Regions from separate parts of the Mycolicibacterium duvalii genome, predicted to be linked through region 2. Evidence: predicted binding sites of a transcription regulator. Region 2 holds the regulator's gene; the other holds the start of a gene.

Region 1 (3,407 bases), 1.3 Mb from region 2:
TCGACTGGCCCTACGACGGCGAGCTGATCCTGTCCGACCGCGACCGTGCTGCCCCCACCCTCGACGAGGCGCGCGCGGCCGGCCTGCTCCCGACGTGGGAACAGGCGCAGGCCTTCGTCGCCGAACTGCGTCACGGCGCGGCCCCGCCGACATCCGGGTCGTCCGGGTCGTCCGCGTAGAGCAGCATCCGCTCCGGGTGGTGCAGATCGTTCACCCGCGCCTGCCCGGTGTCCAGACTCGGCGGAGGAATCCATTCGGTGCGGCCATCGGCGCGCTGCACCGTTGTCCACCCAGTGTTCTCGATCATGAGGTTGTCCGGCCCGCAGGCCAGCGTCAGATCGTCGATGTCGGTACGGCCCCCGCGCTTCCAGTCGGACGTGCCATGGTGCGCCTGGCAGCGGTAACCGCAGGCGTCGCATCCGGGACGGGTACAGCCGCGGTACTTTGCGTGCAGAACGATTCGCTGCGCCGCGCTCGCACAGCGCCGGGTCCGTCCGAGATACAGCGCCTGCTCGGTGTGGTCGTCGAACACCGCCAGATAGTGATGAGCGTGCGCAGCCATCCGGATCAGGTCGCGCATCGGCAGCAACGAGCCACCACCGGTGACCGCCTGCCCCGCACCCGATTCCAAATCGCGCAGCGTGGTCGACACGATCACCGTGACCGGTAGCCCGTTGAGTTGCCCCGGTTTCGGTGAGCACAACAACATCCGGCCCATCGCCAACAGTGCGTCGTGGTTGCGCTGCGATTGCGACCGCGAATCCTTGGCTGCGACCCCGTCGTCTGGCGCACCATCGATCGTCGGTGATTCGTCGTCGGGATTGCACATGCCGGGCGCGGAGAACTTCGCGAACAGCACCTCGTACACCGCCCTGGCCTCCGGCGTGAGTTCTCCACTGATCCGGCTCATGCCATCCGGACGTTGGGGTCCGAGGTGCACGCCACGCTTGCGGGACCTCTCCGCGTCGCTGAAGTCACCGTCCGGATGTAAGTGCGCGAGCAATCGATTCGCGGCTTTCCGCAGCCCTTCGGGACCTTGCCGTCCGGCGATGACCGCCAGCGTTCGCTCCGCTTCGATGCGGGTCGCGGCGTCGACTGCATCCGGCAGGGTGGCGAAGAATTGCCGGATCACCTTGACGTGCTCGGCGCCGATCTGCCCGCGGCGCTGGGCCTCGGCGGTGCGTTCGAGGACCGGAGCCAGCGCCTCACCCGTCATCGCCGTGCGCGGGGACAGTTCGGCAGCGACGTCCAGGCGCTGACGCGCCTCGGAAGCACTGATCCGCAATCGGAACGCCAGCAGCTTCGGCCAGGATGTGGCACCCAGTTCCATCGGGTTGGCCTCGGCCGACAACCGGGTCACGACGCGATGTGCCAGCACCGGAGCGCGGCGGGAGTCGGACTCCAGCGCGTCCATCACCTCGAGGAGTTCGGTATGGCTCAACGCAGTCAGGTCCAGCGCATTCACGGCATCGCGCGTGGCCGCCAACGCCGCGAGAGCCGCCGCGACTGAACCTTCCATGAATCGAACACTAGTTCGATCCGAGCGCGTCGGGCAGTCTCGTCAACGCAGATCACGCCAGTCTGGGGATGAACCCGGAATTGGGGTTAACCGATCGAGAGCGGCCCTTGCGAACGCCCGCGCCGCATTACTAGGATATCCAAGTATCCACGCGGAAGAAGGCTTGAACATGACCACACGCATCCCCCACTTCATCGACGGCAAGCGCAGCGACCTCTCGTCGACGCGCACCGCCGACGTGCTGAACCCGAGCACCGGCACCGTGCAGGCCGAAGTGCTGCTTGCCAGCGCAGCCGACGTCGACACCGCCGTCGCGTCGGCCGTCGAGGCGCAGAAGGAGTGGGCGGCGTGGAATCCGCAGCGCCGCGCCCGCGTGATGATGAAGTTCATCGAGTTGGTCAACGCCAACACCGAAGAGCTGGCGGAGCTGTTGAGCAAGGAGCACGGCAAGACCGTCGCCGACTCCAAGGGCGACATCCAGCGCGGCATCGAGGTCATCGAGTTCGCGATCGGGATCCCGCACCTGCTCAAGGGTGAGTACACCGAAGGCGCCGGCGGCGGTATCGACGTCTACTCGATGCGGCAGCCGCTCGGTGTGGTCGCCGGCGTCACGCCGTTCAACTTCCCGGCGATGATTCCGCTGTGGAAAGCCGGGCCTGCGCTGGCCTGTGGAAACGCGTTCATCCTCAAGCCTTCTGAGCGCGATCCGTCGGTTCCGGTCCGGCTGGCCGAGCTGTTCATCGAGGCCGGTCTGCCGGCGGGCGTGTTCCAGGTCGTCCACGGCGACAAGGAGGCCGTCGACGCGATCCTCGCGCATCCCGACATCCAGGCTGTCGGCTTCGTCGGTTCCTCCGACATCGCGCAGTACATCTACTCCACCGCCGCCGCCAACGGCAAGCGCTCGCAGTGCTTCGGCGGCGCGAAGAACCACATGATCGTGATGCCCGACGCCGACCTCGATCAGGCCGTCGACGCACTCATCGGCGCCGGCTACGGCAGCGCGGGTGAGCGTTGCATGGCGATCAGCGTCGCGGTGCCGGTCGGCAAAGAGACGGCGAACCGCCTGCGCGCCCGCTTGGTCGAGCGGGTCAAGCAACTCCGTGTGGGCCACAGCCTGGATCCGAAGGCCGATTACGGACCGCTGGTCACCGAGGCCGCGCTCAACCGGGTCAAGGACTACATCGCCCAGGGCGTGGAAGCCGGTGCCGAGCTCGTGGTCGACGGTCGCGAACGCGGTTCGGACGAGCTGACTTTCGACGACGACAGCCTCGAGGGCGGCTACTTCATCGGGCCCACCCTCTTCGATCACGTCACCACCGACATGTCGATCTACACCGACGAGATCTTCGGGCCGGTGTTGTGCATCGTGCGCGCCGACGACTACGAACACGCACTGCGGCTGCCCACCGAGCACGAATACGGCAACGGCGTGGCGATCTTCACCCGCGACGGTGACGCCGCCCGCGACTTCGTGGCCCGCGTGCAGGTCGGTATGGTCGGCGTCAATGTGCCGATCCCGGTTCCGGTGTCCTACCACACCTTCGGCGGCTGGAAGCGGTCCGGCTTCGGCGACCTCAACCAGCACGGCCCGCACTCGATCCTGTTCTACACCAAGACCAAGACCGTGACCCAGCGGTGGCCGTCGGGCATCAAGGATGGCGCGGAGTTCGTCATCCCGACCATGAAATAGTCTGGCAAATGGATTATTTCGGCCTCGACGACGACGAGCGCGTCATCGCCGAGACGGCCGCCGCATTCGCCGAGAAGCGCCTGGCGCCGCACGCGCTGGAGTGGGATGAGACCCATCACTTCCCCACCGACGTGCTGCGCGAGGCCGCCGAGCTCGGCATGGCGGCCATCTACTGCCGCGAGGATGTCGGCGGCAGCG
Region 2 (3,407 bases):
CGCGAGGACGAAGCCACCGGTGCGGCCGCGGTGCGAATCACCGAGTACCTCAGCCGCGACCTGACCATCGTCCAGGGGCAGGGGTCAGTCATCCACACCACGTGGAGTCCCGACGGCTGGGTGCTGGTCGCCGGCCGTGTGGTCGAGGACGAGACGCGCCAGATCGACTGACACACCACGGGGTCGCTACGCCTGGGCCGAAACCTCACGGTGGGCGCGCAGCGCCTCGATCTCCCGCTCGAAATCCTCGGCCGAGGAGAACGAGCGGTACACCGACGCGAAGCGCAGGTACGCGACCTCGTCGAGATCCCGTAGCGGACCCAGGATGGCCAGGCCGACCTCGTGGCTGGGCACCTCCGGCGAGCCGGTGGCGCGGACCGCGTCCTCGACCTGCTGCGCCAACTTGTTGAGCGCATCGTCGTCGACCTGCCGACCCTGGCAGGCGCGCCGCACACCCTTGATGACCTTCTCGCGGCTGAACGGTTCGGTCACCCCGCTGCGCTTCACGACGGCCAGCACGGCGGTCTCGACGGTGGTGAATCGTCGACCGCATTCCGGACACGACCGGCGACGACGGATTGCCTGGCCCTCGTCGGTTTCTCGGGAGTCGACAACGCGGGAGTCAGGATGACGGCAGAAAGGACAGTGCATGCCCGCTCCTTCGCCGCTTCGACAGACAACCGCTTCGAACGACCTCGAGCCTACCTGCGCGCGGGTGCGACGACCCGTCGCGAGCCCGATCGGCACATGGCGTTTCGACATCGGCGATCAGGCGATCGGCGCGATCAGCGTCTGCCCGGCTCCGACAGCCACCGTATCGAGCGCGTTGAGCTCGCGGATCTTCGCGACCACTTCGGACACCGGCGCCTCCGGCGCGACCCTGCGAGCCACGTGCTGCAGCGACTCGCCTGCCTGCACCTGCACCACCGCCAGTCGACTGGGCACCGCCGCCTCCCGGCCGACCACACCGCCGGCCTCGGCGACCAGCCCCAGCCACACCGTGATGGCCGCGGCGACCAGCGCCAGGACGACGGTCGTGGCCGGGGTGATGGGACGGCGACGGTGGGGCGCACGCGACACGCTCACCCCCGCGCCGCGGTAGCGCATGGGTGCCACGCGCGGCCGCGCAGAACCCGACGGACGAGTGCTGCCCGGCACCCGCACCGGACGAGCCGCCCGGGCCTGCGCACGCTGGCGCGGCACGTCGTGTTCCGTCCGGCGTTCCGTACGGCCTGCCTCGTATGTGTAGATGACAGTCATCTTCGCCCCACCTTCCGATCGTTGATCGCTACCCGGCATTCGCTACTGTGTTCGAACTTTAGTCGATCACACGTTCGATTGATAGAACGTGTGATCGAACTGTTGCAGAGGCTAGCGGTCGGCACCGACAAGTCCGCTCCCGCAGATCGCGACGGCCAGAAGCGGACACGCGGTCGAACACATGTTTGATCAACGGCGGATCGTGGGCTACATTCGGGCCTATGAGCGACGACAGCGACAGCACCGCCGGCTCCGGTACGACCACCGCCGCGGCGGGCGCACGACGGGACAAGGGCTCAGGTCTGACCGAGCGTCAGCGCACCATCCTCGAGGTGATCCGGGCCTCCGTGACCACGCGCGGCTACCCGCCCAGCATCCGCGAGATCGGGGACGCGGTGGGGCTGACGTCGACTTCGTCGGTGGCCCATCAGCTGCGCACGCTCGAGCGCAAGGGCTTCCTGCGGCGCGATCCCAACCGTCCGCGTGCCGTCGACGTGCGCGGCCTGGAAGACGGCGTTGCGGCCACCGTGGCCGCCACCGACGTCACCGGCTCCGATGTGCTGCCCGAGCCGACCTTCGTGCCGGTCCTCGGCCGGATCGCCGCGGGCGGTCCGATCCTGGCCGAGGAAGCCGTCGAGGATGTCTTCCCCCTCCCCCGCGAACTCGTCGGAGAAGGTTCGCTGTTCCTGCTCAAGGTCGTCGGCGACTCGATGGTGGACGCGGCGATCTGTGACGGCGACTGGGTGGTGGTGCGCCAACAGAATGTTGCCGACAACGGCGACATCGTCGCTGCGATGATCGACGGGGAAGCTACGGTCAAGACCTTCAAGCGCACCCGCGGTCAGGTCTGGCTGATGCCGCACAACCCCGTCTTCGACCCGATTCCCGGCAATGATGCCGCGATCCTCGGCAAGGTCGTCACGGTCATCCGCAAAATCTGATCGCCGGTGACGCGTGCGGGCGTTCGCTGTTCAGCGGCTCCGCACGAAGCCGTTGGTGATCGCCATTTCCTCACTGGCGAACCAGAGTTCAGCCGGCGCGTCGGCGTACTCGGCGTCCTCGGGGATCCAATACAGCCCCGAGCGGGTGTCGGCTTTGACCGGATAGCCGTCGGGCACTTGGTGCGGGTCGTCCAGCGGCATGTGCACCGCTGTCCCTCCCGGAGTCGGCTCGTCGTCGTCGATGCGAGCGTGGCGGCCGGTATCGATCATTGCGTCTCTCTCGACAAGCGGTTCGGGCGTGTGCTCTGCGACCACCAGAGGTTCTCTGTCGGCTTCGAGGGCCGGCTCCTCATCACCGCCCACCTGGTCGAAATCGCCGTAGTGGTCGAGACCGTCGACTTCCCTCGCGGTCGGAACGCGAGTCGGCGCCGTGTCCACCGCGTCGGGGTTCTCGTCCTCTCCGAGGTCGGAGTCTTCGGGCTCCGCAGGTGCCGGCGGGGCGGTGGGCACCCCCCAGAAGCTCAGCGGCGTCGGCGCGACCTCCTCCGAGATCGCCGAGGATGTCGGCACATCCGGCGGAGTGGCCGTCGACACCGCGGTCAGACCTTCGCGTGCATAGCGATCGCCGAACAACTCGTCTTCGCCGTCGGCCGGCGCGGCGAACGACGCGGCGCCAGGTTCGGCGAAGGATTCGCGCGGGCGGTCGTATTCTGCGCCGTCTCCGTAGCCGGCGTCAGGGGTGCCGAACGACTCGTCGGCGGTGCGGCCGCGGTTGCGCATGATCAGGAAAGCGACCACGCCGAGCAGGCCCAGCAGCGCCACGATGGCGAGCAGCCACCACGGCGACCACTGCAGACCGGTGCCTTCATCGTCCTGGGGTGCGGCCTGGGTCGCCGCCGGCGCGCCCTGGTTCTGCTGGCCGGGCACTTCGAGGCCGGCCAGTTGGCTGGTGAGGTTGCCCGGCTCGGCGGTGAACGTCTGGTTCGCGGTGTCATAGGAGATCGCGCCGTTGCTGAACCGCTGGCTGATCACCGCGCCGTTCTGGGTCTGGTCGGCCACTGGGGCACCGAGCTCCCCTGCCGCGCCGCCTAGTTTGTCCCAGGCGGCCTTCATCGCGCCCCGCACGATGACGGCGCCATGGTCCGGAGTCCAGAAGATCACCGGGTTGTCCTCAGCGGCGAACGTGCTCATCCGGCTCGGCGTCAC

What was found. The regulator LexA, encoded in region 2, represses DNA repair genes until DNA is damaged. The targets are predictions, from matches to a motif close to CGAACANNTGTTCG.
Region 1: a site for LexA is predicted at 1,524-1,537, ahead of G6N31_RS16590 (HNH endonuclease signature motif containing protein). Genes of this name have one in related genera too.

Annotation. Positions count from the first base shown of each region.
Region 1 covers NZ_AP022563.1:3,512,126-3,515,532, forward strand. Annotated here, with positions in the region: gene G6N31_RS16585 (dTDP-4-dehydrorhamnose 3,5-epimerase family protein) at 1-179, shown strand, start outside; gene G6N31_RS16590 (HNH endonuclease signature motif containing protein) at 131-1,519, opposite strand; gene G6N31_RS16595 (CoA-acylating methylmalonate-semialdehyde dehydrogenase) at 1,689-3,209, shown strand; gene G6N31_RS16600 (acyl-CoA dehydrogenase family protein) at 3,218-3,407, shown strand, end outside.
Region 2 covers NZ_AP022563.1:2,253,052-2,256,458, forward strand. Annotated here, with positions in the region: gene G6N31_RS10530 (PhzF family protein) at 1-171, shown strand, start outside; gene nrdR (transcriptional regulator NrdR) at 187-651, opposite strand; gene G6N31_RS10540 (peptigoglycan-binding protein LysM) at 769-1,260, opposite strand; gene lexA (transcriptional repressor LexA) at 1,482-2,201, shown strand; gene G6N31_RS10550 (LGFP repeat-containing protein) at 2,232-3,407, opposite strand, start outside.